3 regions of the Bradyrhizobium sp. LTSPM299 genome follow, and region 2 is predicted to be linked to each of the others. Evidence: predicted binding sites of a transcription regulator. Region 2 holds the regulator's gene; each other region holds the start of a gene.
The links. The regulator PhoB, encoded in region 2, activates phosphate uptake and scavenging genes when phosphate is short. The targets are predictions, from matches to a motif close to TGTCATNNANCTGTCAT.

Region 1 (10,126 bases), on a different contig from region 2:
TGGCGCTGACATCGGAATAGTAGAACTTGCGGATCGCGACCACGAACTCCTGACCGATGCCGCCGGCGCCGACAAAGCCCATCACAGACGCTTCGCGGACGTTGACCTCAAATCGCAGCAGCGCATAGCTGGCATAGCCGGTCACGACCTGCGGCAGCACGGCAAAGCGCATGCAGGACAGCCAGCTCGCGCCGGTGGAACGGATGCCCTCGACCGGCTTCATGTCCGCGTTCTCGACGATCTCGGCGAACAGTTTTCCAAGCGCGCCGGTCGAATGGATCGCGATCGCGAGTACGCCGGCCATCGGTCCGAGACCGAAGGCGATGACGAAGATCAACGCGAATACGATGCCGGGCACGGTGCGGGCGAATTCCAGCAGACGACGCACCGCGAAGCGCAACCACCGCGAAGGCGAGGTGTTCTGCGCGGCGAAGAAGTTCAGCGCAAAGGCGAACACCGCACCGATCAGCGTTCCGACATAGCTGATCAGCAACGTCTCGCCGAGCATCCGCAGCCACTTCTTCCAGCCCCAGAACCACTCGGCCGGATCGGTCCAGACCCGCGCGCCGGAATCGAGCGTGAGGATGCGGTCGAAATAGCTGATGAAATTGCCGAAATAGGTGAACAGCGTGCGCAGGTTCACCTCGGCGCCAATAGCGGCAATCAGCAGCGCTGCACAAAACACCGCAGCGGCGATCGTCATCTTCAGCCGCTTGCGCGCCACCGCCTTGCGATAGGCGTCATTCAGCACCGCAAGTTGCTGGGCCGGAAGAATAGATATGGCGGTCGCCATCGACGCGGGCCGATCTGCCTTAAGGGTTGAACGGAAAAGGGCCGGGTTATCCAACCCGGCCCAATTCGTTTGCGGCGATCGATCAGGACGCCTTCTTGCGCAGATTGTCCACGAACTTGATCAGCTCGATGGTCTTGTCGTAATCGGCGTTGGTGATCGGCTGCCACGGCAGGTTCTTACCGTCGGAGAGCTTCTTGTACGCTTCCGGATCCTTCTTGGCGGCATCGAGGAACGCCTGCTTGATCGCGGCCTTCATGTCGTCCGGAAGGCTCTCGAGATAGGCGTAGGGCGAGTTGATGATGAGGTCGGACTTCACGATGATGCGGAAGTCTTCCTTCTTGAGCGGCGTGCCGTCGCTCGACTTCACCATGTTCTTGTTAAGCATGCGGGTGAGGTTGGAGTCGTCATCGGCGTTCCACCAGTTGGCGGCGACGTCGACGGTGCCCTGCGCCAGCGCCAGCACGGCGTTCTCATGGCTGCCGGTGAAGATCGCCTTGGAGAAATAGGCGTCCGGATCGATACCCATCTGGTTCAGCTTGAAGCGCGGCATGTTGTTGCCGGAGGTCGAGTTCGGGTCGACAAGGCCGAGATTCTTGCCCTTGAGGTCCTCGATCTTCTGGTACGGGCTCTTGGCGAGCACGTAGAACACCGAATAATAGCCCTTCGAGCCGTCGGCGTTGACGTCGATCACGAAGGCATCCGTCTTGACGCCGGTGAGACGGGCGCGCGCGAACGACGCCGGGCCGTAATAGCCGATCTGGATGTTGCCGGCGCGCTGGCCTTCGATCACGGCCGCATAGTCGTTGGCGACGCGCAGGTTCACCTTGATGCCGAGTTCCTTGGACAGATAGTCCACGAATGCGCCGTAGCGCTCGGTCACGCCCGAGCCGTTCTCGGCGGGGATCACGGCGAAGGTGATTTCCGGATATTTGGTCTTCCAGTCGGAGGCCGAAGCCGAGCCGGCGAACGCCAGCGCGGCTGCGCCGGCCAGAACGATGCGACGAGTGATCATAATAAACCCTCTTGTGGTGGTTACGCCTGTTGGGTCGGGCAAAATGCCCGGCCGTCTGGAATCGGAAGTGCGCGACGCTCAGGCCGCGGCTGCGGTGCCGAGCGCCGGAGCGGTTGCGCCATCGGGTGCGGGCAGCGGCGCCGTCCCCATGACGTCATTGGCCTCAAGGTCGTACAGCTCACGCGCGATTTGATCGGTCAGCATCGCGGGCGCCCCGTCGAACACCACGCGGCCCGCGGCCATGCCGATCAAGCGATCACAATAGGTACGCGCCAGATCGAGCGAATGCAGGTTGCAGAGCACCGTGATGCCGAAGTGCTTGTTGATACGCAGCAGCGCGTCCATCACGATCTTGGTGTTGCGCGGATCAAGCGAAGCGATCGGCTCGTCGGCGAGGATGATGTCCGGCTCCTGCACCAGCGCGCGGGCGATCGCGACGCGCTGCTGCTGGCCGCCGGAGAGCTGGTCGGCGCGCTGCGCCGCAAGCTGGGCGATATCGAACTGCTCGAGCGCGGACATCGCAAGCGCCCGGTCCTGCTCCGGCCACATCTGCGCCAGCGATCGCCAGGACGGGATATTGGCAAGGCGCCCCATCAGCACGTTGGTCAGGACGTCGAGCCGGCCGACCAGATTGAACTGCTGGAAGATCATCGCCGAGCGCGCCCGCCATTGCCGCAGCGCCTTGCCATGCAGCGAGGTCACGTCGACGTCTTCGAACAGGATACGGCCGGAGGTGGGATCGGCGAGGCGGTTGATCATGCGGAGCAAGGTCGACTTGCCGGCGCCGGAGCGGCCGATCACGCCGACGAAAGCACCCGGCGCAATCGAGAATGATGCGTTGTCGACCGCGGCTTTTGTGCCGAAGCGGCACGTCAAACCTTCAACCACCAGCATGCAATGCTCCAAACGCGTCCTGTCAGGCCATCGCTATCCCCGGTGTTTAACAGTTATGTGACGTACTGCTGCGGTGCGGCGATCGTCCACACCACTATGGTTGTCATCGTGACGTCATGCTGCTGTCATCATGCACCGTGATGACGAGCGCATCTCCCGGAAGCCATGATTTGTGGAGGCCCTGATGGCCGGAAAAACACTCTCGGTCGTCCCGACCATCGATCCGACGGCATCGGTGCGCGAGAGCAAGCTCGGTACCTATACCGAGGTCGGCGCACGCACCATCCTGCTCGAAGTCAGCATGGACGACTATTCCTATGTCGTGAACGACAGCCAGATCACCTACACCACGATCGGAAGATTTTGCTCGATCGCGGCGATGACCCGGATCAATCCCGGCAATCATCCGATGCACCGCGCCACGCAGGCGCATTTTACCTACCGCGCCAGCGCCTATTTTCCCGGCGAGAGCGACGACACCGACTTCTTTAACTGGCGACGTGCGCACCACGTGCATATCGGCCATGACGTCTGGGTCGGTCACGGCGCGGTGGTGCTGGCCGGACGTAACGTCGGCACCGGCGCGGTCATTGCTGCCGGCGCTGTTGTGACCAAGGACGTGCCACCCTACACCATCGTCGGCGGAAATCCGGCACGACCGATCAAGCGGCGCTTTTCGGAAGCGGTTGCCGACCGTCTCACTGCGCTGGCGTGGTGGGACTGGGATCATGAGACGCTTCGCCGTGCCCTGCCCGATTTTCGCAACCTTTCGGTGGAAGACTTCCTCGACAAAAACGAGGCCGAAGCTGTGGCCCAATCACAAGACAAGACTCGGAGTGCCGGATCGTGACTGACATTTTCATCGAAGGCGGACGCGCGCTGGTTGACGGCGCGTTCACCGAGACCTCGCTGCGGATCGCCGGCCGCGACATCGACGCACTCAACGCCGAACAGGGCCGCGCCGCGCTCCATATCGATGCCAAGGGGTTCCTGGTGCTGCCTGGGATCGTCGACCTGCACGGCGACGCCTTCGAACGCCAGATGATGCCGCGCCCCGGCGTCGACTTCCCGACCGACGTCGCGCTTGTTGACAGCGACCGGCAGGCGATCGCCAACGGCATCACCACCGTCTTCCATGGCACGACCTGGTCGTGGGAGCCCGGCCTGCGTAGCGCTGACAATGCGCGGACATTGCTGGATACGATCGAGGCGTTGCGGCCTCAGCTTGCCGCTGACACGCGCTTCCATCTGCGCCACGAGACCCATAATCTCGAAGCCGAGGCCGAGATCACCGAATGGCTCACCGAGGGCCGCATCGACCTGTTCGCGTTCAACGACCACAGCAATGTGAAGCCGGACAAGCGCAGCCGCCTCGCCGAACGCGCCGGGCTCTCGATCGAAGCCGTCAATGAGCTGCTCGACCAGGTCGCCGCCCGCCGCCCCGATGTGCCTGCCTCGATCGCGCGCCTGGCCGCTGCCGCGCGCGCGGCCGGTGTCCGCATGCTCTCGCATGATGACAACAGCCCCGCCATGCGTCAGGACTTCCGCACACTGGGTGTCACGATCGCCGAATTCCCCGTCAATGAGGAGACAGCCCGCGACGCCGCTGATGCCGGCGACTTCATCGTGTTCGGCGCCCCCAATGTGGTGCGCGGCGGCAGCCACACCGGCTGGACCAAAGCATCCGACATGATCGCGAAGGGCCTCTGCTCGGTGCTGGCGTCTGACTATTATTATCCGGCGCAATTGCTGGCAGCATTCCGCCTCGCCGCCGACGGCACGCTGCCGCTCGCCAGGGCCTGGGACCTGATCTCGTCGGCGCCGGCGCGTGCCGCCGGCCTCGCCGATCGCGGCGTGCTGGCCGCCGGCCGCCGCGCCGATATCATCATCGTCGACGACAAGGTGCCGCTGCGGCCACGCGCCGTCGCCGTCATCGCCGCCGGACGGCTGGTGCATCTGACGGATGCCGGCCGCCTGGTTCATTCGCTCGCGTCGCGCAAGACGGTTGCGACGGCGTAACGCGGCTCTATTCTGGCGGTCATGGCAAATCATCCGCGCTACGCGATCTACTACGCATCGTCGTCTGACAGCGTCCTGCACCGTTTCGGTTCGACGCTGCTCGGCTACGATGCCGCATCGGGTGACGACCTGCCGTTCCCCGATGGGGTCGCGCCCGACTGGCGCGAGGTGACACAGGACCCACGCAAATACGGCTTCCACGCCACGCTGAAGGCGCCGATGTCGCTGGCCGACGGCAAGCGCGAAGCCAACCTCGTCGACGCCTGCGCCGCCTTCGCCGGCCGTATCAGGCGCATTCCGGTGATCGAGCCGGTGGTCGACGCCATCAGCGGCTTCATCGCCGTTATACCGGCGAAGCCTTCGGCCGAGCTTCAGCAGCTTGCCGCCGACTGCGTCAGAGATTTCGACGCCTTCCGCGCTCCGCTCTCTCCGGAAGACCGCGCGCGGCGCAATCCCGCGAAGCTGACCGCGCGGCAGTGCGACTATCTCGATCGCTGGGGCTATCCCTACGTGATGGAGGAGTTCCGCTTCCACATGACACTGACCGGACGGCTGAGCGACGAGCGGCGCGGTCCGATCGTGGCGGCGCTGCGGGAGCGGTTTGCTGCGACGGGCCTCACGACGCTCGCGATCGACCGCATCGCGCTGTTCAGGCAGGACGACGGCGCCTCGCGCTTCCGGATCATCGGCAGCTGGCCGCTGCGTTCGTAACAGCGCGCTACTCGTCCGGCCGGCTGCGGGCGATGATCTCGGCGGCACCCTTGTCGAGCAGTTCGAGTCCCACTGCGCGACCAAGTTCGCGCGGGCGATCCGCGGCGCCGCACCTGACGACCTCGATGAAGCGGTCTCCGGTTTCGTCGAGCACGGACGCGCGCAGCGTCATCTCATGGCCGACAAGCGTGGCGTGGCCCGCGATCGGCGAATTGCAATGGCCGTTGAGCACCCACAGCACCTCGCGTTCGGCTTCAGCGCTGAGCCGCGCCTGCGCGTCGTCGATTCCAGCCAGCCGCATGCGCGTCGCCCAGTCAGTGTCGACGCATTCGACCGCGACGATGCCTTGGCCAACGGCCGGCAACATCTCGTCGACAGTGAAATCATGCGCGATGCGCGCGGTCATGCCGATGCGCTCGAGGCCGGAGCGCGCCATCACCAGCGCATCCGCCGGCCCGACCTCACCGCCGCCAGGCAGCCGCTGCTTGTCGCCGCGATCGAGCTTTGCGATCCGCGTGTCGGCGGCGCCGCGATAATGGATCACTGTCGCTTCGGGAAACAGCCGGCGCAGATAGGCGGCGCGGCGCACCGCGTTGGTGCCGATTTTTAGACCTTTGCCGCGGGAGGCGCGGAAGGTTTCGAGCGACAGGCCGGGCCGCAGCACCAGCGAATCGTTGGCGGCGTCGCGCGCGAGCATCGCCGCGATGACGAGACCCGGCGTTTCCTCGTTGCCCGGCACGTCCTTCAGCGAATGCATCGCCGCCTGCAGCGTGCCTGATCGCATCGCATCGCGGATCTCGGCGACGAAGGCGCCGCCCTTACCACCGTGACGCAGCAGCTTGCTGGTCTGGTCCTGGTCGCCGCGGGTTTCGAACTTGACGACGTCGACGGCAAGGTCCGGCGCCGAGGCGCGCAGCAGCCGCGCGACCTCGTCGGTCTGCGCCAGCGCCATCACGCTTTTCCGCGTGCCAATCCGTAAAGCCTGTCCCGACACGAAGTCTCCGCTGCGAATGACCGTCAACGGCTGGGGATTAAAGCAAAAGGCCAGTCATAACAACGGTTTTTGCCCCTAACCAAGCCCTGCTCAAGCGATGTCGTCGAGCAGCACGACGCCGGCCTCCGTCATGGCCGCGGTGGCTGTTGCAAGCGAGCCGGCGAGATCGATGGCGCGGCAACCGGCCATCACGACGGCGGTCTCGAAGCCGAGCCGCCGCGCATCGAGCGCCGAATACTGCACGCAGTAATCGGTCGCGAGCCCTGCCATGACGATGCGCTTCAGGCCGCGCTCCCGAAGATAGCCCGCCAGACCAGTCGGCGTTTTCAGGTCATTCTCGAAGAACGCCGAATAGGAATCGATCGCCGCGCGGAATCCCTTGCGAATCACGAGCTCGGCCTTGTCGGCTGCGAGCTGCGGGTGAAACGCGGCGCCTGACGTGCCCTGGACGCAATGGTCGGGCCACAGCGTCTGCGGGCCGTAGGGCATCGTGATGGAGGAAAACGGCGCGGCTGGCGGATGCGAGGTCGCAAACGAGCTGTGGCCCGCGGGATGCCAGTCCTGGGTCAGCGCGACATGGTCGAACCGCTCCGCCAGCCGGTTGACGACCGGCACCACTGTATCGCCGTCGGCGACCGCCAGCGCACCGCCTGGACAGAAGTCGTTCTGCACATCGATGATCAGCAAGAGGTCGTCAGGCTGCACCTTCATCGCGCTTACGTTCCGATCCGCAAGCTGGCGCGCAGTTTGCGCAGGCAGGCGATCACCGACAGCGCGGTGATGCGGCCGGTCTTCGGGTTCTCCGAGGGGATGTTCTCGATCGTCATCGTGAAGCGCGCCGAATCGGAATCGACCTCGATGCGGTGGGTGTTGCGCGTCACCGTTGGGTCGGCCCAGATCTCGACCCGGGTGCGGTCAGGTCCGATGCCGGCGAGCGACAGCGCCACCGCGACATTGAGATTGGCCGGAAAGCCCTTTGCGGCGTCGCGCGCGCTGCCTTCGAAGATCCGCAGCGGCTCGGTGATCCCTTCGATCTGGATGTTGTTCTCGACCAGATGCGGAGCGCCGAGCAGCCCCACGACCGGTTTGCGCGTCACCAGCCTCGCCGAATGGATCGTCCCTTCAGCGGCCGCGGTGACCGCATCGAGCCCGATCAGCGCGCCGGTCGGCACGATGATCTGGCCGCCATGCGCCTTGGCGAGATCGATGAGGTCCATATTCTGCAACAGCGCGCCGACGCTGAGCACCACGGCGGCTTTGCCGCGCTCGACCACCGGCGCCACGATCGCGCGAACCACCTTGCTCGGCGCGCATTCGACAACGATGTCGGCGACCTCGGCCAGCGCCTCGATCGGCACCAGCTTCGGTGCAGACTTGAGCTCGGCAACCCAGCCGCGATGCTTCTCCGGGTTGTTCGCCGACACCGCGACCAGCGTCAGGCCCTCGATACCCTGATCGAGTGCCTTGACCACGTCGGTGCCGATCGCGCCGAGGCCGGCCACCGCCACACGGGTGCTGGGTCTGATGTCGGCCATCGCCTACGACTTGCCTCCGGCGAGTACCTTGACCAGGCGATAGAGGTACTCCTGCCCTTCGTAGAACGACTTCACCAGCACGCGCTCGTCCTTGCCATGGTTCCTGTTGTCATCGACGTCGGAGCCGAGCCCGGAATGGCCATAGGTCGGAATCCCGGCATTGCGCAGAAACAGGCCGTCGGTCGCGCCGGTGCTCATGACCGGGACGACCGCGGCATCGGGCCAGAATTCCTTCGACAGCTTTTCGATCGATCCCATGATCTCCTCGTTCAGCGGCGACGGCGGGCTTGGCTTGGCCGAGCCCCCGCTCACCTCGATCTGCTTGTCGGCGAGCACGCGCTCGATCTGGGCCTGAACACCCTCGATCGACTCGCCGGGCAGGACCCGGCAATTCACCCCCGCGGTCGCAACCTGCGGCAGCGCGTTGAGCGCGTGGCCGCCTTGCAGCATGGTCGCGACGCAGGTGGTGCGGAGCTGGGCGTTGTAGCCGGGATTCGCGGATAACCGCGCCAGCGCCGCCGGATCCGGCTGCGGCGCCAGGATGGCGCGGATATCGTCGGCGTTCTGCTTGCTTTCGATCTCGGCGGTCTTGGCGAAATAGATCCGCGTCGTCTCGTTGAGATTGAGCGGGAAGTCGTAGTTGGAGAGGCGCACCAGACCTTCGGCGAGGCGGTAGATCGCATTGTCCTTGCGCGGCAGCGACGAGTGGCCGCCGCGGTCCTTCACCGTGAGCTTGTAGCCGGTCGAGACCTTCTCGCTGGTTTGCACGCTGTTGCGGATCGCCTTGCCGTTCTTCAGGCCGACACCGCCGCCTTCGTTCAAGGCGAACTCGGCGTCGATCAGATCACGGTGGTTCTTGATCAGCCACTGGATGCCGACGGCATTGGAATCACCGGTCTCCTCGTCGGTCTCCAGCGCCACGATGATGTCGCGATCGGGCTTGTAGCCCTCCTTCTTGTAGCGGATCAGGTTGGTGACGAAGGAGGCGGCCATGAATTTGTCGTCGCTGGAGCCGCGGCCGTAGAAATAGCCGTCCTGCTCGGTGAGCTTGAACGGATCGAACGACCAGTCCTCGCGGAGAGCCGGCACGACGTCGATATGGGCGACCAGCAGGATCGGCTTGCGCGCGCCGGAGCCGTGCAGCCGTGCCACCAGATCGCCCTTGTGCGGCGCCGGCGAGAACACGTGGACGTCTTCGTCGGAGAAGCCGGCCGCGCGCAATCGGGCTCCCATCGCCTCCGCCGCCTTCTGCGTATCGCCGGTCGCGGTGGTCGTGTTGATCTCGACGAGCTCCTGATAGATGCTACGCGCGAACTGCTGCTGCTCGGTCAGCCCCTCCGCCGCAGCGCCCGTGGCCAGCAGCACCGGACCAAACACCGCCGACAGCAGCAGCGATCGATACGTCCTTCGGGCTTTGTGCGACATCCTGCTCTCCCGAAATTCCATGACTTCGTCCGATCGAATTCAGAACAGGCGGCACCTGCTTTGGCAAGACGGCGAGACCTTCAATTTGCGCGCACAAGCTCCGCTGTTTCACACCCGCTATTTGGCATCCTTATTCGCATCCTTTGCCGCGACCACCTCGATCTCGACCAGGAATCCGGGATTGGCGAGCGCGGCGACCCCGACCACCGAGCGCGCCGGCAGGTTCGGCTGGCTGCCGCCGAAGAACTGGGTGTAGCCCTCCATGAAGGCCTTGAAATCCATCGGCGCCGACGCGTTGTGAACCAGGAACACCTGCATCTTGACGACGTCGCCCATGCCGAGCCCCTGACCTTCCAGGATGCCCTTGATGCGGGACAGCGCGCCGACGGTCTGGGTCTTGGTGTCGCCATAGGCCTGCGGGCTCGCCGGATCGGCATCCTTGTTGATAACAGGCGGCACCTGGCCGCTAACATAAACGGTGGTGGCGTTGCCGGTGACGGTCACGGCCTGCGCGATCGGAAATGTCGAGTTCGGGATCGGATGGCGGATCACGTCCGCAGCGGCGGCCGTCGTCGCGGCCGACAGCACGGCCCCCAGTACGATGTTTGCGAGCTTCATGATTCCCCCATTACTTGATCACAGCGAGTGTGACACCCTTCGTTCGCTCGTCATTCCGGGGCGCGCGTAGCGCGAACCCGGAATGACCGAAAATGCCACATCTAGTGGCGGGCGTCCTGGACATC
Region 2 (10,126 bases):
CAAGATCTGCTTCCTCGCCGGGCTGACCTTCTGGCTGGGTAATGCCGCGGTGCTCGGTCTCGGCATCGCCTACCACCCGGAGGCCGCCGCCAACATCGACCAGCTGCCGCCCTGGCTCAACCGCGCCTTGGCGTTCGCGATCATCACCGCGCTGGTTGCCTATGTGGTCTGGGTCTGGGCCCAGCCGCGGGTGGTCGGCCGCGGCCCATGGACGGTGACCCTGCCGGGCGGGCCGCTGACGCTGCTGCAGATCGTGATCGGCATCGTCGACCTCGGCTTCTGCGCGCTCGCGATGTACGTGCTGGTGCCGGATGAGCCGAATCTTGGCTTCGTCGTGGTCGCCGTGATCTTCGTGTCGGCGACCCTGCTTGGGTTCGCCAGCCATTCCCCCGGCGGCCTCGGCGTGTTCGACGCCGCCATGCTGGTCGGCCTCTGGCAGATGGACCGCGAGGACCTGCTTGGGGGCATGCTGCTGTTTCGGCTCCTCTACTATATTGCGCCGTTCGTCATATCTGTAATCTTGCTGACGTTTCGAGAAGTTATTCTCAGCGCCCGACTGAAGCGGCTGCCGCAGACTGATTCGGGTCCCCATGCCGGGCCGCAGCACGAGGCGGTCTATGTCCGCAAGCGTGGTGATTCCGGCATCTGACGAAGCGGCCAGTTGCCTCCTTGCGCGAAGCCGGCTTGGCCTCGCCAGAGGACGACATGAACCGACGGGAAGAAGGCCGCCGCGATGGCTATTGACGATTCGCCTTCATCGATGTTCTCGCCGTGGCCGGACCGGCTGCGCCACGCGGCCATCATCCTTTTGGCTGCGGCACTTGCACTCAGCGTGGTGGTTGCGCTCGGCGAATTGTCGCCAGTGCGCGCCTGCGCGGTGTTCGCCTGCATCGCGGCTGCGGCCCTGGTGCCATGGCGGCTGCACGATAACGCAACGTCGCGCGAGGATGTCCGCGGCGTCAATCCGGTCGAGACCGCTGCCGTCAATGCCGTTGTCGCCGGTATGCCGGATCCGGCCGTCTTGCTGGATCGCGCCGGCCGCGTCATCCACCTCAACAGCGCGGCGGCCGAGCTCGCGCCGGCGCTGCGCAAGAACGAGCTGGCGCAATTTGCCCTGCGTTCGCCCGAGATCATCACGGCGCTGCGCGAGGCGATCGCGACCACCGAACCGCGCCGCGCCACTTACACCGACCACGTGCCAGTTGATCGTTGGATGGAATTGGTCATCACGCCGGTCCCGGTGCCGACGCAGTTCGGCGGCACCGACAAGTGCATGCTGATGACCTTCCACGACCTGACGCCGCTGCGGCGGGTCGAGGAGATGCGCGCCGACTTCGTTGCCAATGCGAGCCACGAGCTGCGCACGCCCCTCGCCGCGCTGTCCGGCTTCATCGATACGCTGCAGGGGCCGGCCCGGGACGACGTCCGGGCGCGCGAGCGCTTCCTCGGCATCATGCACGGCCAGGCCACCCGGATGGCGCGGCTGATCGACGATCTGCTGTCGCTGTCCCGGGTCGAGCTCTCGGCCCATGTCCGGCCCGAAACCTCGATCGATATCGTGCCGATCATCCGTCAGGTCGCCGACGGGCTCGAGGCGCTGGCCAGCGAGCGCCAGGTCGAGATCGAGATCGACCTGCCCGAGAGGCCGGTCACGATCGCCGGCGATCGCGAGGAACTGCTGCGGCTGTTCGAGAACCTGATCGAGAACGCGCTCAAATACGGTGCCTCCGGCGGCCGCGTCATAGTGTCGCTAAGCCAGGCGGCGCAGACCGAGGCAAGCCCGGAAGTCCGTGTGATGGTGAGGGATTTCGGCCCTGGCATCGCGCCGGAACATCTGCCGCGGCTGACCGAGCGGTTCTACCGGGTGGACGTCGGCGACAGCCGGAACCAGGGCGGTACGGGCCTCGGATTATCCTTGGTGAAACATATTCTTAACCGTCATCGCGGCCGGCTTTTGATCGAAAGCGTGCCGAAAAACGGCGCTACTTTTACCGCCTGTTTTCCCCGCCTGAAGACCACGGTACCGGCACAAAGCTGAGCAGTTTCAGCTGCTTGGGCGTGTCATCCAACTGTCATCTAACCTTCGTAAAAGCAGCACCGACCGCTCCTAGATGGACCGGCGTGGGCGCGATCGGGCGCACTGGCGCTTCGCCCACAAGATGGAGACCACCCCATGAATTTCATCAAGACAATCGTCGCTGCCGGCCTGGTCGCCGCTTCGACGTCGGCCTTCGCTGCCGATATTACCGGCGCGGGCGCGACGTTCCCGTTCCCGATCTACTCGAAATGGGCCGACGCCTATAAGAAAGACACCGGCAATGGCCTGAACTACCAGTCGATCGGCTCCGGCGCCGGCATCAAGCAGATCCAGGCCAAGACCGTGACCTTCGGCGCCAGCGACGCGCCGCTCAAGGCCGAGCAGCTCGAGAAGGATGGCCTGGTTCAGTGGCCGATGGTGATGGGCGCGATCGTGCCGGTCGTGAACCTCGAAGGCATCAAGCCGGGCGACCTGATCCTGTCGGGCGAAGTGCTCGGCGACATCTATCTCGGCAAGATCACCAAGTGGAATGACGCGGCGATCGCCAAGCTCAATCCGAAGCTGACCCTGCCGACCGACGCCATCACCGTCGTGCGCCGTTCGGACGGCTCGGGCACCACCTTCAACTTCACCGACTACCTCTCCAAGTCGAACGCCGACTGGAAGTCCAAGGTCGGTTCGGGCACCGCGGTCGAATGGCCTGTCGGCGTCGGCGCCAAGGGCAACGAAGGCGTTGCCGGCAACATCAGCCAGACCAAGAACGCGATCGGCTATGTCGAATATGCCTACGCCAAGCAGAACAAGCTGACCTACACCGGCTTGATCAACAAGGCCGGCAAGACCGTGCAGCCGACCGTTGCGTCCTTCCAGGCCGCTGCTTCGAACGCCGACTGGGCCAAGGCTCCCGGCTACTACGTGATCCTGACCGACCAGCCGGGCGAAGCCTCCTGGCCGATCACCGCCGCGACCTTCATCCTGATGCACAAGGATGCGACCGACAAGGCGGCCTCGCAGGAAGCCATCAAGTTCTTCAAATACGCCTTCGAGAAGGGTGGCAAGATGGCTGAAGAGCTCGACTACATCCCGATGCCGGAGCCGGTCGTCAAGCTGATCGAAAAGACCTGGACTGCCGAGATCAAGAGCTAAGTTCAACGCTTCGAACCACGCCTGTGCCGCCTCAAGGGCGGCACAGGTCGAGTGACCAGACCCACGGCTCATCATCACCACAAGAGCCGAGGGTCCCGCGCCCGACCAGGCGCAGCCGGAACGGCGCCGGCCAAAACGCCAGTGAAGATCGCTTCGGGGGCGTAGCGGTTTGCGTAGCTTTCACATAGTAGAGAGGGAATTGGCGTGGCAGACATGGCTGTTCAGAGCGATGTGATGGAAGCTGCCGGACCTTACGATCGCGCCAAGGCCCTCAGCGCCTTCAGGCTCGGGGATGCCACCTTCTACTGGATCACCCGCATCTCCGCGATTTCCGTTCTCTTGATCCTCGGCGGCATCATTCTGTCGCTGATTGTCGGCGCCTGGCCGGCGATGAAGGAATACGGCTTCGCCTTCCTGTGGACCCAGCGCTGGGCGCCCTCGGCCGATCCGCCGGTGCTCGGCGCGCTCGGTCCGATGTACGGCACCCTCGTCACGTCGATCATCGCGATGCTGATCGCGATTCCGGTCGGCATCGGCATCGCCATCTTCCTGACCGAGCTCTGCCCGCAAATGCTGCGCCGCCCGATCGGCATCGCGATCGAGCTGCTGGCCGGCATCCCCTCGATCATCTACGGCATGTGGGGCTTCTTCGTGCTGGGCCCGTTCCTCGCCAACTACTTCCAGCCGTTCATGATCAGGATCTTCGAAGGCGTGCCGGTGCTCGGTGCGGTGTTCGGAGGTCCGCCGTCCTATCTCAGCCTGTTCAACGCCGCGCTGATCCTCGCGATCATGGTGCTGCCGTTCATCACCGCGATCTCGGTCGACGTGTTCAAGACCGTGCCGCCGGTGCTGAAGGAAGCCGCCTACGGCATGGGCTGCACCACCTGGGAAGTGGTCCGCAGCGTCGTGATCCCCTACACGCGGGTTGGCGTGATCGGCGGCGTCATGCTGGCGCTCGGCCGCGCACTCGGCGAGACCATGGCGGTGACCTTCATCATCGGCAATTCGTTCCGCATCTCGTCGTCGATCTTTGCACCTGGCACCACGATCTCGGCGGCGATCGCCTCCGAATTCGCCGAGAGCGACGGGCTCCATCAGTCCGGCCTGATCCTGCTCGGCCTGCTATTGTTCGTGCTGACCTTCTTCGTGCTCGCCGGCGCGCGGCTGATGCTGATGCGGCTCGAAACCAAGGCGGGGAAGTGACGCCATGAACCCGATCTACAAATCCCGCCGCCGCGTCGACGTCATCGTCCGCCTGCTTTGTCTCGGCGCCGCGGTGTTCGGTGTCACCTGGCTGGCGCTGATCCTGGCAACGCTGCTCTACAACGGCCTTGCCGGCCTGAGCGTTCAGCTCTTCACCCAGAACACACCGCCGCCCGGCTCGACCGACGGCGGCCTACTCAACGCCATCGTCGGCTCGATCATCATGACCGTGATCGGTGTCGGCATCGGCGCGCCGCTCGGCCTGTTCGCCGGTACCTATCTCGCCGAATACGGCAAGAATGACCGGCTCACCTCGGTGATCCGCTTCATCAACGACATCCTGCTCAGCGCGCCCTCGATCATCATCGGCCTGTTCGTCTATGGCGCCGTCGTGGTGCCGATGCGCGGCTTCTCGGCGCTCGCGGGCTGCCTTGCGCTCGCGGTCATCGTGATCCCGGTCGTGCTGCGCACCACCGAGGACATGCTGCTGCTGGTGCCCAATCCGCTGCGCGAAGCGGCCTCCGCGCTCGGCCTGCCGCGCTCGCTGGTGATCAAGCGGATCGCTTATCGTGCCGCGCGATCGGGTCTGATCACCGGTGTGCTGCTGGCGACCGCCCGCGTCGCCGGCGAGACCGCGCCGCTGCTGTTCACCGCGCTGTCGAACCAGTTCTTCAGCCTCGACCTGACCAAGACGATGGCCAACCTCCCGGTGACCATCAACAATTTCGTGCAGAGCCCCTATGCCTACTGGAAAGAGTTGGCCTGGAGCGGTGCTTTGCTCATCACCTTCACCGTGCTCGCCCTCAATATCGGCGCGCGCATTCTCGGTGCCGAAAGGGCCACAAAATGACCGAGCTCTCCGTTTCGACGAATCCCCCGAGCCATGTTGCTCCGCATTCGCCGCTGCCGGATGCGCCGCCGAAGGTCACGGTGCGCAACCTCAATTTCTATTACGGCGAGCACCACGCGCTGAAGAACATCAATTTGACGCTCGGCACCAACCGCGTCACCGCGTTCATCGGCCCGTCCGGCTGCGGCAAGTCGACTTTGCTGCGCATCTTCAACCGGATGTATGATCTCTATCCGGGTCAGCGCGCCGTCGGCCAGCTGATGCTGGACCAGACCAACATCCTCGACGCCAAGCTCGACCTCAATCTGCTGCGCGCGCGGGTCGGCATGGTATTCCAGAAGCCGACGCCGTTCCCGATGACGATCTACGAGAACATCGCCTTCGGCATCCGCCTCTACGAGAAGATTTCGAAGTCCGAGATGGACGACCGCGTCGAGAAGGCGCTGCGCGGCGGCGCGCTGTGGAACGAGGTCAAGGACAAGCTGAACGCCTCGGGCCTCTCGCTCTCCGGCGGCCAGCAGCAGCGCCTGTGCATCGCGCGCACGGTTGCGGTGCGGCCCGAAGTGATCCTGTTCGACGAGCCGTGCTCGGCGCTCGATCCGATCTCGACCGCCAAGGTCGAGGAGCTGATCCAGGAGCTGTCCGAGGACTACACGATCGCGATCGTCACCCACAACATGCAGCAGGCGGCGCGCGTCTCCGACAAGACCGCCTTCATGTATCTCGGCGAACTGATCGAGTTCGACGACACCAACAAGATCTTCACCTCGCCGAGCGATCGACGTACCCAGGATTACATCACCGGCCGGTTCGGTTGAGGAGATAACACATGGCTTCTGAACATACCGCCAAGGCGTTCGACAGCGACCTGCAGGAACTCACCCGCCTGGTCGCCGAGATGGGCGGCCTGGTCGAGCGCATGATCACCGAGTCGGTCGATGCGTTGATCCGCCGCGACGTCGCGCTCGGCAAGCGTGTCGTCGCCGCCGACATCGAGATCGACAGCCTGCAGCGCGTCATCGAGGAACGCGCGGTTCTGACCATCGCGCGCCGCCAGCCGATGGCGATTGATCTGCGCGAGATCGTCGGCGCGATGCGCGTGGCCACCGACCTCGAGCGGATCGGCGACCTCGCCAAGAACATGGGCAAGCGCGTCGCGGCGCTGGAGAGCGATTTCCAGCCGCTCAAGCTGATCCGCGGCCTGGAGCACATGACCGATCTCGTGCTGTCGCAGGTCAAGTCGGTGCTCGACGCCTATGCGGCGCACGATCTGCCGGCGGCGATGGCGGTCTGGAAGGGCGACGAGGAGGTCGACGCGATCTGCACCTCGCTGTTCCGCGAACTGCTGACCTACATGATGGAAGATCCGCGCAACATCTCGTTCTGCATCCATCTGATGTTCTGCGCCAAGAACATCGAGCGGATCGGCGACCACGCCACCAACATCGCGGAAACCGTCTTCTACATGATCGAAGGCCAGCAAATCATGGACAAGCGTCCGAAGGGCGACATGACCAATTTCGCCACCACGGTTCCGGGCAGTTAATTTCGGTTCGCGTCAGGGCAACGGATCAAGACAGAGAGAGAGAACACAAAGCGATGAGCGCACGCATTCTGGTGGTCGAAGACGAAGAAGCGCTGACGACGTTGTTGCGCTACAACCTCGACGCGGAAGGCTATGACGTCGAGACGGTCGGCCGCGGCGACGACGCCGACACGCGGCTGAAGGAGCGCATTCCCGATCTCGTGGTGCTGGACTGGATGCTGCCGGGCCTCTCCGGCATCGAACTGTGCCGCCGCCTGCGGGCGCGGCCCGAGACCAAGCAGCTGCCGATCATCATGCTGACCGCGCGCGGCGAGGAGAGCGAGCGGGTACGGGGCCTTGCCACCGGCGCCGACGACTACATCGTCAAGCCGTTCTCGGTGCCGGAGCTGTTGGCGCGGGTGAAGGGCCTGCTGCGCCGGGCAAGCCCGGAGCGGCTTGCGACCGTGCTGACCTATGGCGACATCGAGCTCGATCGCGAGAAGCGCCGCGTCGCGCGCTCCGGCCGGCCGATCGATCTCGGCCCGACCGAGTATCGGCTGCTCGAGTTCTTCCTTGAGCATCCCGGCCGCGTGTTCAGCCGCGAGCAATTGCTCGACAGCGTCTGGGGCCGCGACATCTATATCGACGAGCGCACCGTCGACGTGCATATCGGCCGTTTGCGCAAGCTGCTCAATCCGGGCCGCGAGCAGGATCCGATCCGCACCGTGCGCGGCGCGGGCTACGCGCTGGATGACCGTTTTGCCAAGGCCGAGCCGCAGCAGTAAGGCCGCGCGAGCTTTCACAATTGTCGTCCCGGCGAAAGCCGGGGCCCATAACCACAAATCTTGATTGTTGGAATACGCTGGAGCCCCAGCGGGGCACAACCACTCGCGTCGGTCGTTATGGATCCCGGCTTTCGCCGGGATGACGCCGTGGATGGAGTCGGCTTACCTACCGCGTCGGCTTGGGCGCCGGCCGCCGGCGATCATTCGCCGGCTGGTAGGCGATGCGCGAGTGATGTGCGCAATAGGGCAGGCCGCCGAGCGCCTTGCCGCCGCAGAAGAAGAAATCCGGGCTCGACGGATCGCCGACCGGCCAATGGCAGGTTGCCTCGTTCAGCTCGAGCAGCGACAGCCGCTGGCTCATCGGCACGACGTTGTCGTAGGTGACCGGATCGGCCTCCATCTCGACCTCGAAGGCGTGGGCCAGCGCGGTGTTGCCGCGCGACACCGGGCGCGCCACCCGCATCATATGCTGCGCCGGACGTGCCTTGCGTTGCCGCGGCGCGGCCGCGGAAGGCGCCTTGGCACGGCCGGACAGGCCGAGCCGGTGCACTTTGCCGATCACGGCATTTCGCGTCACATTGCCAAGTTCCGCCGCGATCTGGCTGGCGGACAGGCCGGATTCCCAGAGCTTCTTCAGCTGCTCGACGCGATCGTCGGACCAGGTCAATACAGTCATCACATTCATCCCTTCGCCTAGCACCGGCCAATCCTTGGAGCGGTGCTGCGAGCCAAATCTCGAAAAACTCCTGCGGTCAGAATCCCTTGGCCCTCGCCGGGCACGCCTATGCGCCCGAACGTCTACGCAGAACGAAAGGCTACTTAAGGGGTCCAGTACTACCGCACGAGATGTCGTACCCGACAGCCCAAACGCTACAATATGGCGTGACTCTGGCGCAAGAGTCCGCGGTCGCGCGTCCACATGTTCCCACACTTATGCATTGCAATTCCACTTTTCCACCGCACCGGAATGCTCCGGATTGCGCTCGATTCGGACCGCAGGAAGGCCGCTTCCGGCGATTGACAGTTACTGCCCGCAGCATAGAATGCCCGTACGTGCCGCCCGAAAAGGCGGCACGTTTTGTTTTCCGAAGCTGGCTGTTGTCGTGTTGGCGTCAAGGCGCGCGGCAATTGTCGGCCTCAAACCCGTCAGTGATGGTCATGACCAACAGCGCAGCGTCGCATCTGCTTCCCGTCTTCGCCAGGGTCGATCTCGGCTTCGAGCGCGGTGAGGGCGCCTGGTTGATCGCAACCAATGGCGACCGCTATCTCGACTTCACCTCCGGTGTCGCGGTGAACGCCCTTGGGCACGCGCACCCGCATCTGGTCGCGGCGCTGCAGGAGCAGGCGACGAAGCTCTGGCACATGTCGAACCTGTTCAAGAGCCCGGACGGCGAGAAGCTCGCCGCGCGGCTTTGCGAGCAGAGCTTCGCCGACTTCGTGTTCTTCTGCAATTCCGGCGCGGAGGCGATGGAGGGCGTGATCAAGCTGGTCCGCCATTATCACTTCTCCAAGGGGCATCCCGAGCGCTACCGCATCATCACCTTCGAAGGCGCCTTCCATGGCCGCACGCTGGGGACGCTCGCCGCCACCGGCTCGGCCAAATACCTCGAGGGCTTTGGCCCGCCGATGGACGGCTTCGACCAGGTGCCGCACGGCGACATCGAAGCCGTCAAGAAGGCGATCGGACCGCACACCGCTGGCATCCTGATCGAACCGGTGCAGGGCGAGGGCGGCGTGCGCTCCGCGCCACATGCCTTCTTCAAGGCGTTGCGCCAGCTCTGCGACGAGCACGGCCTGCTGCTCGCGTTCGACGAGGTGCAGACCGGCATGGGCCGCACCGGCGATCTGTTCGCCTACAAGCGCACCGGCGTCACACCCGACGTGATGTCGCTCGCCAAGGCGCTCGGCGGTGGCTTCCCGATCGGCGCGGTGCTGGCAAGCGCGGAAGCCGCGGCAGGTATGGCGCCGGGCTCGCACGGCTCGACCTTCGGCGGCAATCCGCTCGCGGTGGCGGCGGCCAACGCCGTGCTCGACGTCATGCTCAAGCCCGGCTTCTTCGATCACGTGCAGCGGATGTCGCTGCTGCTCAAGCAGAAGCTCGCCTCCGTCGTCGACCGCTATCCCAGCGTGCTCTCCGACGTACGCGGCGAGGGCCTTCTGATCGGCGTCAAGGCCGTGGTGCCCTCCGGCGATCTCGTCGCCGCACTGCGCAATGAGAAGCTGCTGACCGTCGGGGCCGGTGACAATGTCGTGCGGTTCCTGGCACCGCTGATCGTCACCGAGGCCGAACTCGACCTGGCGGTCGCAAGCCTCGAGCGCGCCAGCGCTGCGCTGTCGGCGGCGCTACCGAAGAAGGCGGCCGGGTGATGAGCAAGCCGGTACGACACTTCCTCGATATCGACGAACTGCCGCTTGCCGAGCTGCGTAACATGCTCTCGGCCGGCGCTGCCATGAAGGCGGCGCGGAAGGCGCACGAGAAGCCCAGGAAGCCGCTCGAAGGCAAGACCCTGGCGATGATCTTCGAGCGCCCGTCGACCCGCACCCGGGTGTCGTTCGACGTCGGCATGCGCCAGCTCGGC
Region 3 (10,126 bases), on a different contig from region 2:
CAGTCACCGTCAGCTTACCGCCGGTGCCGATCGACATCAGGACAAGTTCGCCGGTTTTGGTCTTGAACCAGTCACTGTCCTTGGCCGAGGTGCCGAGCAGCAGTGGGGCGGCTGCGGTCTTCCCGTTGGGCGCGATGGCGAAGCCTTCCGGTCCGGTACCTGGGGTCATCACATCGACCACGTGGGGATGTGGGCCGGTCGCTTCGATAATCACCTCGGCATCGGCGTTGTTCTTCAGTGCACCGGTATTCGAGGCGATGACGTATTTGCCGTCTGGCGTGATGTCGATGTTGTAGGGAGTGAACGCCGATGAAATGTCCATCGACTTGTCGTAGGTCACGTTCTGTCCATCGATCGCCAACACGCCGATTTTGTTCGCGAGGTTGAGGCAGACAAAGGCGCGCTTGCCGTCGGGTGCGATGACAATTGCGGCCGCCTGCTGCTCCACCGAGACCTCGCCTACGGCCTTGACCGTCGAGCCCTGGATCGAGACAACAGAGACACTCTTGCCGTCCCGGTTGGCGATCAACGCGAGGTCGCCCTTTCTGGAGATCGACAGACCAGACGGCTGCCGTCCCACGGTCACCGTGTCGATCAACTTCGGCGGGTTGGCCGTGAGATCGATCACATACAGTTTGTTATCCGGGACCGATTTCCAGGAGTTGCCGTCCTGGACGTGGACTACGGAATTGGCGACCAGGCCCAGTCTGCCGTCCGGTGTGATCTGCAGGTTGGTGGGCGGGCCCAGCAGGGAGTTCGTCAGCGGCAGGTTGGCGCGGATCTTGGGTTTGGCCGGGTTGGAAATGTCCACGACCAGCACGGCGTCGTTACCGGGAGCGCCGTTGATCTGGCCTTCGGGACCGTAGGTGACCTTGTTGTCAAGGCCGATCAGGATGTCGTTGGTTCCGGCTTGCGCCAGGCCGCTGCCGAGGAGGCCGGCCAAGCCGATGGCACAAAGAGCAGGGCGTAAAGTCATCATGCGTTTTCTCCCGGTCCGGCCCATTCTGAGATGAGCTTGTTCCGTCACCGTACTTCGCGGCGTTTGGGGCTGGCAAGAACGATGCTGGCATCGATCCCAATTTGGCTGCACGCCTAGGAAGCGGACGGCGGACGCCGGCGGTGAATAACGGGCTCCGCCTTCAGCGGCGCGCATGCGTTGAAAGGTACGGTGAAATCGGAGCGGCCGCCCGGGCTGTGGGAAAAGGCCACGGTGGTGTACTGGAAATCGCGGTCCGCGACCTTGAGCGTGCGGCACTTGCCGGTCATCAACGCGAACACGTCGATCTCGGGTTCGTGTCGCTCGATCTCGTCAGCCAGCAGCGCCGGCGCGGCAACTGAAAGGCACATCAACGCAACGGCGGCCACCCGTCAACAGATGCGCATAAAATTCCCCCAAGCCCAAAATACAGCCTAAGCGCCGCGGTTCGAAAGATAAAGGCGCAACGGGCCGGCCGGACTCCGTCGAGAGAGTGAGTTATCTGTTGCGATCCGTACCCTTCATGCGTCGAACCGTCTCAAGGAACGCCTTGACCATGGGCGAGTGACCGCGCCCGCTATGATGAGCAATGTTGTATTGTGTCTTGATGGTGCGATCGCTGATCTCGAGCGCGCGCAAATTCGGGTGCGGCACGAATTCGAAATCGGCGACCACGCTGATCCCGAGCCCGCGCTCGACCGCCTTCCATACGCCTTCGCGGCTTTCGATCTCGAACACCGGTTCGATCGTCACGCCTTCGGCTTGCATCGTCGCCTCGAAGGCGCGCCGTGTGGTCGAGCCGCGCTCGCGCAGCACGAACGGCTGGTCGGTGAGCTCACGAAGCTTGACCGACTTCCGCTTGAACCATGGATGATCCCCGTTGACGAACACGACCACGCGATGGGTCCGATAGGGGATCATCGTCACGCGTGTGTCTTCCGGCACCTCGGCCAGGATCGCCACATCAGCCTCGAAGTCGATGATGTGCCGCAGGGTGCGTTCCGAATTGCCGAGCATGGTCGAGATCTGCACCGCGGGGTGGTCGCGCTTGAAAGCGGCGATGATCTCGGTGGCGTGAAACGGTCCGACGGTCGCCACGCGAAGATGGCCCTTCGTCGCCTTGCCGTGCGCGGCCAACAGCTCGTGCGCCTCGTCGCAGAAGCTCATGATGCCGCGGGTGATCTCGAACAGCGCGGAGCCTGCTTCGGTAAGCTCGGTGCGCCGTGATTTCCGGATCAGCAGTTCGACGCCGTAGGTCTGCTCCAGCTCCTTGACCTGGATGGTCAGCGTCGGCTGTCCGACGTTGAGCACACGCGATGCCGCGGTGAAGCCGCCGTGGGCGGCGACCGCATGGAAAGCGCGGAGCTGGCTGAACACTATTGACATAATCAATAGAACGCATCTGAAGAATGAATTTGTCAATAGTAGCCGACGCCGTATTTTCGCGACCAAACGGAGGACGCGGGAATGGCCTGGAAATACTCGAACCCGGTGCAAATCGAATTCGGTGCCGACAGCTTCGACAAGCTCGCGGCGCTGATCGGCAGGCGCTCCTATGCCCTGGTGACCTATGGCGAGCCGGTGTTCGCTGCGCTCGAAGCGCGGCTGCAGGCCGGAGCCGGCGCAGCACAGCTCACGATCCGCGACGTCGCGCCCAATCCGGACTACCGCCTGCTCGCTGAGCAGACCGCGCGTTTCGGCGTGCTTGGCAAGCAGCCTGAGGTGATCGTCGCGCTCGGTGGCGGATCGGTGATCGACTCCGCGAAAGTGTTCGCGGCCGCGGGCGGCGACTTCGAAATTGTCCGGACCTATCTCGAAACGCAGCAGGGCGCCGAGCGGCTCTCGGCTATCCCGATCATCGCGGTGCCGACCACCGCAGGCACCGGCAGCGAAGTCACCTGCTGGGGCACGGTTTGGGACGAGGCCAACGGCAAGAAATACTCGCTGGCCCGCCCGTCGCTCTACCCGACGCATGCGGTGATCGACCCGCGCTTGATGCTCGGCAAGCCGCAGCTGCTCACCATCTCGACCGGTCTCGATGCGTTGTCGCACGCGCTGGAGAGCATCTGGAACGTCAACAACAACCCGGTCTCGGCCAACCACGCGGTAGCGGCGGCGCGCGGCGTCCTGGACGTGCTGCCGCGGCTTGCCGGCGATCTCGGCAATCTCGAATTGCGCAGCCGGATGGCGCAGGCGGCGCTGTTTGCGGGGCTGGCGTTCTCCAACACCAAGACCGCGATCGCCCATTCGCTGTCCTACCCGATCACGCTTCATCACGGCGTGCAACACGGCATCGCCTGTTCGTTCTCGCTGCCGATGGTGCTGCGGAGCGTGAAGGGTGCCGGCGGGCTCTGCGAGGACAGCCTGAAGCAGATTTTCGGCACGGATCTGGCGCGCGCCGCCGACGACCTCGAGGATTTCATGGCGCGGCTCGGCATCTCCTGCAACCCGGCCGCCTACCGGATCGACCGCAAGGAATGGAACGCGCTGATCGAGGACTCGCTGCAGGGCGAGCGCGGCCGCAACTTCCTTGGATCAAGAGAAAAGCTCATCGAGGCGTCGCAGATGACGCGGTTGCCGAGCGCGATCAGCGCGTGAGCGCATCACGGCGCGACGCACGACAAGGAGAGACATCATGACAACCAATGGCAACCCCATCATCGTCAACGGCCGCAGCTACAGCCCGCCGACGCGACCGACCGTCGTGATCTGCCTGGACGGCTCGGAGCCCGGCTACATCGAGAAGGCGATCGACGCCGGCGTGGCGCCGACCTTCGCACGCTTCATGAAGGAGGGCGCCCACGTGCACGCCGCCAGCGTGATCCCGAGCTTCACCAATCCGAACAACCTCTCGATCATCACGGGACGTCCGCCGGCGGTGCACGGCATTGCCGGGAACTATTTCTACGACACGACAAGCGGCACCGAGGTCATGATGAACGACCCGAAATTCCTGCGCGCGCCGACCATTCTGGCCGGCGTCCACGATGCCGGCTACAGGGTTGCCGCCGTCACCGCCAAGGACAAGCTGCGCGCGCTGCTCGCGCACGGGCTCGACTATTCCACCGGCCGCGCCTTTGCTTTCTCTGCGGAGAGGGCCGACCAGGCCACCATTGCTGCTAACGGCATCGACGATGTGCTCGATTTCGTCGGCCTGCCGCTGCCCGAAGTCTACTCGGCCGACCTGTCGCGGTTCGTGTTCGCGGCTGGCGTCAAGCTCGTCGAGCGCCATCGCCCCGACCTGATGTACCTGTCGACCACCGACTACATCCAGCACAAGGTCGGGCTCGGTACCAAAATCGCCAACGACTTCTACGCGATGATCGACGGCTACCTGGCGCAGCTCGATGCGCTCGGCTGCACCATCGTGGCGACCGCGGATCACGGCATGAACGACAAGTATCTCGCCGACGGCAAGCCTGACGTCATCTATCTCCAGGACGTCATGGATGACTGGACCGGGAAGGGCGCCGCACGGGTGATCCTGCCGATCACCGATCCCTATGTCGCCCATCACGGCTCGCTCGGGTCGTTCGCAACGATCTACACGCCCGAAGGCGCCGACATCGACACGCTGCTGATGCGACTGCGCGACATCAACGGCATTGACGTCGCACTGACGCGCAAGGATGCCTGTGCCAGGTTCGAGCTGCCGCCTGACAGAATCGGCGACATCGTCGTGATCTCCTCCAAGCACAAGGTGCTCGGCACCAGCGCGGCGCGTCACGACCTGTCGGGGCTCACCGAGCCGCTGCGCTCGCATGGCGGACTGACCGAGGAGCGGGTGCCGCTGATCGCCAACCGCAAGATCGCGCTGCCGCCTGATCATCGCTTGCGCAACTTCGACGCTTTCGACGTCGCGCTCAACCGCATCCAGTAATGCAGGACACCGCCAAGGACATTGCCATGAACATCCAGACCCCGGCCGTCCGCCACGAGCAGATGCGCATCGCCGGCACGCTCGTCGACACCGACGAGCATGTCGACGTCTTCAATCCCTACACCAACAAGGTGGTAGGCACGGTGCCGGCGGCGCGCCCGGAGCACGTGCGCAGCGCCTTTGCCAAAGCCGCCGCCTTCAAGCCGAAGCTGACGCGCTATGAGCGCCAGCGCATCCTGCTGCGCACCGCCGACATCCTCGCCAGCCGCAAGGAGGAGTTCGCGCGGCTGATCACGGCCGAGTCAGGCCTGTGCTGGAAGGACTCGCTCTACGAGGCCGGCCGCGCCTACGACGTCTATTCCTTTGCCGGCCAGCTCACGATCAGGGATGACGGCGAGACCTTCTCCTGCGACATCAGCCCGCAGGGCAAGGCGCGCAAGATCTTCACGACGCGCACCCCGCTGCTCGGCGCGATCTCGGCGATCACGCCGTTCAACCATCCGCTCAACATGGTCAGCCACAAGATCGCGCCGGCGATCGCCACCAACAACCGCGTCGTGCTGAAGCCGACCGAGCTGACGCCGCTGACCGCGCTGGCGCTCGCCGACGTGCTCTACGAGGCCGGCCTGCCGCCGGAGATGCTGTCGGTGGTGACGGGCAATCCGCATTCGATGGGCGATGCGATGATCACCGATCCCGACGCCGATCTCGTGACCTTCACGGGCTCGGTCCGGGTGGGCAAGCACATTGCGATGAAGGCCGGCTACAAGCGCCTGGTGCTCGAGCTCGGCGGCAATGACCCCCTGATCGTGATGGAGGACGCCGATCTGGAGAAGGCGGCGGAGCTCGCCGTCACCGGTGCCACCAAGAACTCCGGCCAGCGCTGCACCGCCGTCAAGCGCATCCTGTGCGTGGAGGCCGTGGCCGACGATTTCTCGGCGCTGGTGCTGAAGAAGGCGCGGGCGCTGAAGTGTGGCGACCCGATGGATCCGACCGTCGATGTCGGCACCGTGATCCATGAGGGCGCGGCAAAGGAGTTCGAGCGCCGGGTCAACGCGGCCGTCGCAGACGGTGCCGAACTGCTGCACGGCAATAACCGTGATGGTGCGCTCTATCCGCCGACGGTGGTGGATCGCATCCCTTACACCAGCGAATTGGTGATGCAGGAGACCTTCGGTCCGGTGATTCCGATCATCCGCGTCCCCAACGACATCGAGAGCGTGATCCGGATCTCCAACGCGACAGCTTTCGGCCTGTCGTCCGGCGTCTGCACCAACCGGCTCGATTACATCACGCGGTTCGTCAACGAGCTCGACGTCGGCACCGTCAATGTCTGGGAAGTGCCGGGCTATCGCATCGAGATGTCGCCGTTCGGCGGCATCAAGGACTCCGGCCTTGGCTACAAGGAAGGCGTGCAGGAAGCGATCAAGAGCTTCACCAACGTCAAGACCTACTCGCTGCCCTGGCCTGCTTAGCCGCATCCGATCCGAAACGAGGCCGCACGCGCGCCACAACAACAGCGCGGCGGCTGGACTGCGAAACATTCATAAGTCGGCAATCAGGGGAGGCTTTCAATGACGATCACGTTTAGTCCGGCGAGCGTCGGCTCGGTCGGAATCCAGAATCCGGAGCTGGCGACCTCGTTCCGCCGCGCGCAGTGGCGGATGCTGTTCGCGGCGATGTTCTGCTATCTGTTCTTCTACACGGGGCGGCAAACCTTCGGCTTCGCGATTCCCGGCATTCAGGCCGAGTTCGGCGTCACCAAGGAGGCGCTGGGTTGGGCCAGCGCGGCGCTGCTGTGGTGCTACGCGGTCGGGCAGGCGATCAACGGCAATCTCGGCGACAAGTTCGGCGGCCGCCGCGTCATGAGCGCCGGCGCGATCCTCTCCTTCATCATGAACTGGGCCACCAGCCTGTCGACCGGCATCGTCAGCCTGTCGCTGTTCTGGGGCATCAACGGCTACTTCCAGTCGATGGGATGGGCGCCGGGCAGCCGCCTATTGTCGAACTGGTGGGGACGGCATGAGCGCGGCACGGTCTATGGCCTCTATACATTCGCAGCCGGTCTCGCCTCAGTGCTGTCATTCGTCACGTCGCTGGTCGTGGTCGGCTATTTCCAGCTCGACTGGCGCTGGATATTCCGCATCCCGGTCGTGCTGTTGCTGGTCGGCGGCATCGCGTTCTATCTGATTGCTCGCGAGAAGCCCGAGGACATGGGCTTTGCCTCGCCGCATGACGACGCCGAAGACATTGCCGCGGGCGAGAGCGCCATCGATGCCAACGAGAGCTCTTTCGCGCGCTACAAGGCCGTTCTGTCGAACTGGCGCCTGCTGGTCGCCGGCGTCTCGATCGGCTTCCAAAACGCGGCGCGCTATGGCCTCCTGGTGTGGGTGCCCGTGCATTTCCTCGGCAACAACTGGGCCAAGGCCGGCGCAACATCGGCGATCGATCCGCGCTGGATCAGCATCGCACTGCCGGTCGGCATGGCGGTGGGAGCGTTCAGCAATGGCTGGGTCTCGGACAAGGTGTTCGGCTCGCGCCGCTATCTCGCCATCGTCCTCTACATGGTCCTCGCCGCGGTCACCGCGCTCTGCATGTACAAGATTCCCACCACGGAAATTTATCTCGGGATGACGGTGCTATTCATGTGCGGCTTCTTCACCTACGGTCCGCAATCCTCATTCTGGGCGCTGTGCCCGGATCTCGTCGGCCACAAGCGGGCCGGCACCGCGACCGGCGTGATGAACTTCTTCGCCTATTTGTTCGCAGGCCTCGGCGAACCCATGATCGGCCATTTCATGGACGCGCATAACCAGACCTCGCTGGTGTTCCTGGTGGTGGCCGCCTGCGCCGGCTCCAGCGCGCTGGTTGCGGCCTTCATCCGCAGATAGGTCACGCGGACGCGTCCTGGGCGGACGCCCGGCCAGGACGCGTCCGTGAAAGCAAGCCCGCTATCGGCCAGGTCACCACGGCAGCGTTCCGAATTTTGCGTGCGTGAACGTTCCTGTTGGACCATTCGGGCCGAGCGGGGCGACGCGCACCGCCTCGCGGGCGTGCGTCGCAATTCACGCCCGACAGATTAAGCCCGAAGATTATTCTCGATGGTTGCAACCGTCGCGAGAAATGCGCGCGTCATTTTTTCACAGATATTCATCGACTGCATAAAACCGACACAGACCTGTTACGGGACGTGGCTAACGTGTCGCACGCTAACGTCATAAATTTGCAATAGCTGGGGGCACTACGGTGAAAGCCAAACTTCTTTCGACGGTCGGACTCTGTGTGATTGCTGCCGCGCTCGTGGGCAGCGCTACCGCTCAGGACGAATGGGAGCGGGACCATCGTCATCCGCACGAGATCCACACGGATACGCCGATCAAGCATCTCGTGGTGATCTTCAACGAGAACCGCTCGTTCGATCATTATTTTGCGACGTATCCGAACGCGGCCAATCCGTCGGGCTCGATTCCCTTCACCGCGAAGCCGCATACGCCGAAGGTGAACAACCTCGCCAATGCGAACCTGTTGACCAATAATCCCAACCTCAACCCGGCCAACGGCACCGGCGCGGCCAATCCGTTCCGTCTCGACCGCACCCAGGCCAACACGAGATCGCAGAACCACGCCTACACACCCGAGCAGCAGGCCTATGACAACGGCAAGGCCGACCTGTTTCCGGAATTCACCGGGCGCGGCACGGCCGGCGGCGTCGGCGCCTTCGGCACCAACGGGCAGGTGCTGGGCTATTTCGACGGCAACACCGTTACCGCGTTCTGGAACTACGCCCAGAACTTCGCCATGAACGACAACACCTACACAGGCACCTACGGGCCGTCGACACAAGGCGCGCTCGAGGTGATCTCCGGCCAGACCAACGGCGCGGTGAACATCGTCGGCAGCTCCTCGTCGATCGCTGACGGCCAGGGCGGGTTGACGCTGATCGGCGATACCGATCCCGCCTACGACCAGTGTTCGAGCGCGACCAGCACCGTGCTGATGACCAGCAAGAATATCGGCGACCTGCTCAACGCCGAACATATCAGCTGGGGCGGCTTCATGGGCGGCTTCGACCTGACACTCAAGAACGCCAACGGCACGACCGGCTGTACCCGCAGCACCTTCTCCAGCAATGTCAGCGGCACCATCGTGGACTATATCCCGCACCACGCCTGGTTCCAGTACTACAAGTCGACGGGCAACCCGACCCATGCGCGGCCGAGCTCGGTCGATGCGATCGGCCACACCTATATCGCTGGCAGCAAGACCGTCGATCCGGCCAATCACAACTACGACCTCGAAGATTTCTACGCCGCGGTCAAAGCCGGCAACTTCCCGGCGGTCTCCTACATCAAGATGCCGGCCTATCAGGACGGCCATCCCGGCAATTCCGATCCGCTCGACGAGCAGGCCGGAAATGTCGAGCTGATCAACTTCCTGCAGAAGCAGCCGGAATGGCATGACACCGCCGTCATCGTCACCTACGACGATTCCGACGGCTGGTACGACCACGCCTATGCCGTGCCGACCAGCGCCTCCTACGATCCGACCGCCGATCAGGTCAACGGTCCCGGCAAGTGCGGCCTCGGTGCCGCCAAGCAGCCGCAGCCGAAGGGTCTGAGCGGCAAGCCCGTGAACGGCCGCTGCGGTCCGGGTACGCGCATTCCCTTCATCGTGATCTCGCCCTACGCCAAGCGGAATTTCGTCAGCCACGACCGCCTGACGCAGGCGTCCGTGGTGCGCTTCATCGAGGACAACTGGCTGCACGGCCAGCGCCTGGGTGGCGGCTCGTTCGACGAGAGCGCCGAATCGATCATGGACCTGTTCGACTTCGACCGCGATCGCTTCCGCGACGATCGTCAGAGCCAGCTGTTTCTCGATCCGACGTCCGGCACGGTGATCGTCAGCCCGCCTGATCATCACCGCTAATCATCGGATGTGACATGAACGGCCGCACTTTGTGGCTCCTCGGCGCCGGCCTGCTCTGCATGGCCGGCGCTGTCGCAGCGGTGGAGACGTCCGGACTTCCGGACGCAAAGGGGCTGGCGGGTACAAACCCGAACCCGATCCACCTGATGCGTCCACCCGTTGCGCCGCTGTCTTCGATGGCGCAACTCGGCAAGCAGATTTTTTACGACGCGTCGCTCTCATCGTCAGGCCAACTCTCCTGCGCGTCCTGCCACAGCCCGGATCACGCCTACGGCCCGCCCAATGACGGGCCGGTCATGCTCGGCGGCGCCACGCTCAAGCGGCAGGGTGCGCGCGCCGTTCCC

Region 1: phnC (phosphonate ABC transporter ATP-binding protein) is a predicted target of PhoB. The motif match lies at 2,812-2,828, and genes of this name have one in related genera.
Region 3: UP10_RS07935 (phospholipase C) is a predicted target of PhoB. The motif match lies at 8,070-8,086, and genes of this name have one in related genera.

What each region holds. Positions count from the first base shown of each region.
Region 1 is NZ_JYMU01000016.1:3,400-13,525, reverse strand. It holds gene phnE (phosphonate ABC transporter, permease protein PhnE) at 1-793, opposite strand, end outside; gene phnD (phosphonate ABC transporter substrate-binding protein) at 876-1,805, opposite strand; gene phnC (phosphonate ABC transporter ATP-binding protein) at 1,884-2,699, opposite strand; gene UP10_RS10485 (LbetaH domain-containing protein) at 2,884-3,549, shown strand; gene UP10_RS10480 (alpha-D-ribose 1-methylphosphonate 5-triphosphate diphosphatase) at 3,546-4,718, shown strand; gene UP10_RS10475 (DUF1045 domain-containing protein) at 4,740-5,429, shown strand; gene hemC (hydroxymethylbilane synthase) at 5,437-6,423, opposite strand; gene pncA (bifunctional nicotinamidase/pyrazinamidase) at 6,514-7,134, opposite strand; gene UP10_RS10460 (aspartate dehydrogenase) at 7,140-7,958, opposite strand; gene UP10_RS10455 (M20/M25/M40 family metallo-hydrolase) at 7,962-9,383, opposite strand; gene UP10_RS10450 (RidA family protein) at 9,501-10,001, opposite strand; gene UP10_RS10445 (c-type cytochrome) at 10,103-10,126, opposite strand, start outside.
Region 2 is NZ_JYMU01000058.1:13,346-23,471, reverse strand. It holds gene UP10_RS29180 (lysylphosphatidylglycerol synthase domain-containing protein) at 1-649, shown strand, start outside; gene UP10_RS29175 (ATP-binding protein) at 734-2,038, shown strand; gene pstS (phosphate ABC transporter substrate-binding protein PstS) at 2,174-3,184, shown strand; gene pstC (phosphate ABC transporter permease subunit PstC) at 3,398-4,387, shown strand; gene pstA (phosphate ABC transporter permease PstA) at 4,392-5,237, shown strand; gene pstB (phosphate ABC transporter ATP-binding protein PstB) at 5,234-6,055, shown strand; gene phoU (phosphate signaling complex protein PhoU) at 6,067-6,783, shown strand; gene phoB (phosphate regulon transcriptional regulator PhoB) at 6,837-7,547, shown strand; gene UP10_RS29140 (GcrA family cell cycle regulator) at 7,714-8,223, opposite strand; gene UP10_RS29135 (aspartate aminotransferase family protein) at 8,706-9,914, shown strand; gene argF (ornithine carbamoyltransferase) at 9,914-10,126, shown strand, end outside.
Region 3 is NZ_JYMU01000012.1:1,135-11,260, forward strand. It holds gene UP10_RS07900 (YncE family protein) at 1-1,003, opposite strand, end outside; gene UP10_RS07905 (hypothetical protein) at 1,093-1,365, opposite strand; gene UP10_RS07910 (LysR substrate-binding domain-containing protein) at 1,475-2,362, opposite strand; gene psrA (iron-containing alcohol dehydrogenase PsrA) at 2,444-3,574, shown strand; gene phnA (phosphonoacetate hydrolase) at 3,612-4,856, shown strand; gene phnY (phosphonoacetaldehyde dehydrogenase) at 4,883-6,331, shown strand; gene UP10_RS07930 (MFS transporter) at 6,431-7,747, shown strand; gene UP10_RS07935 (phospholipase C) at 8,103-9,782, shown strand; gene UP10_RS07940 (cytochrome-c peroxidase) at 9,797-10,126, shown strand, end outside.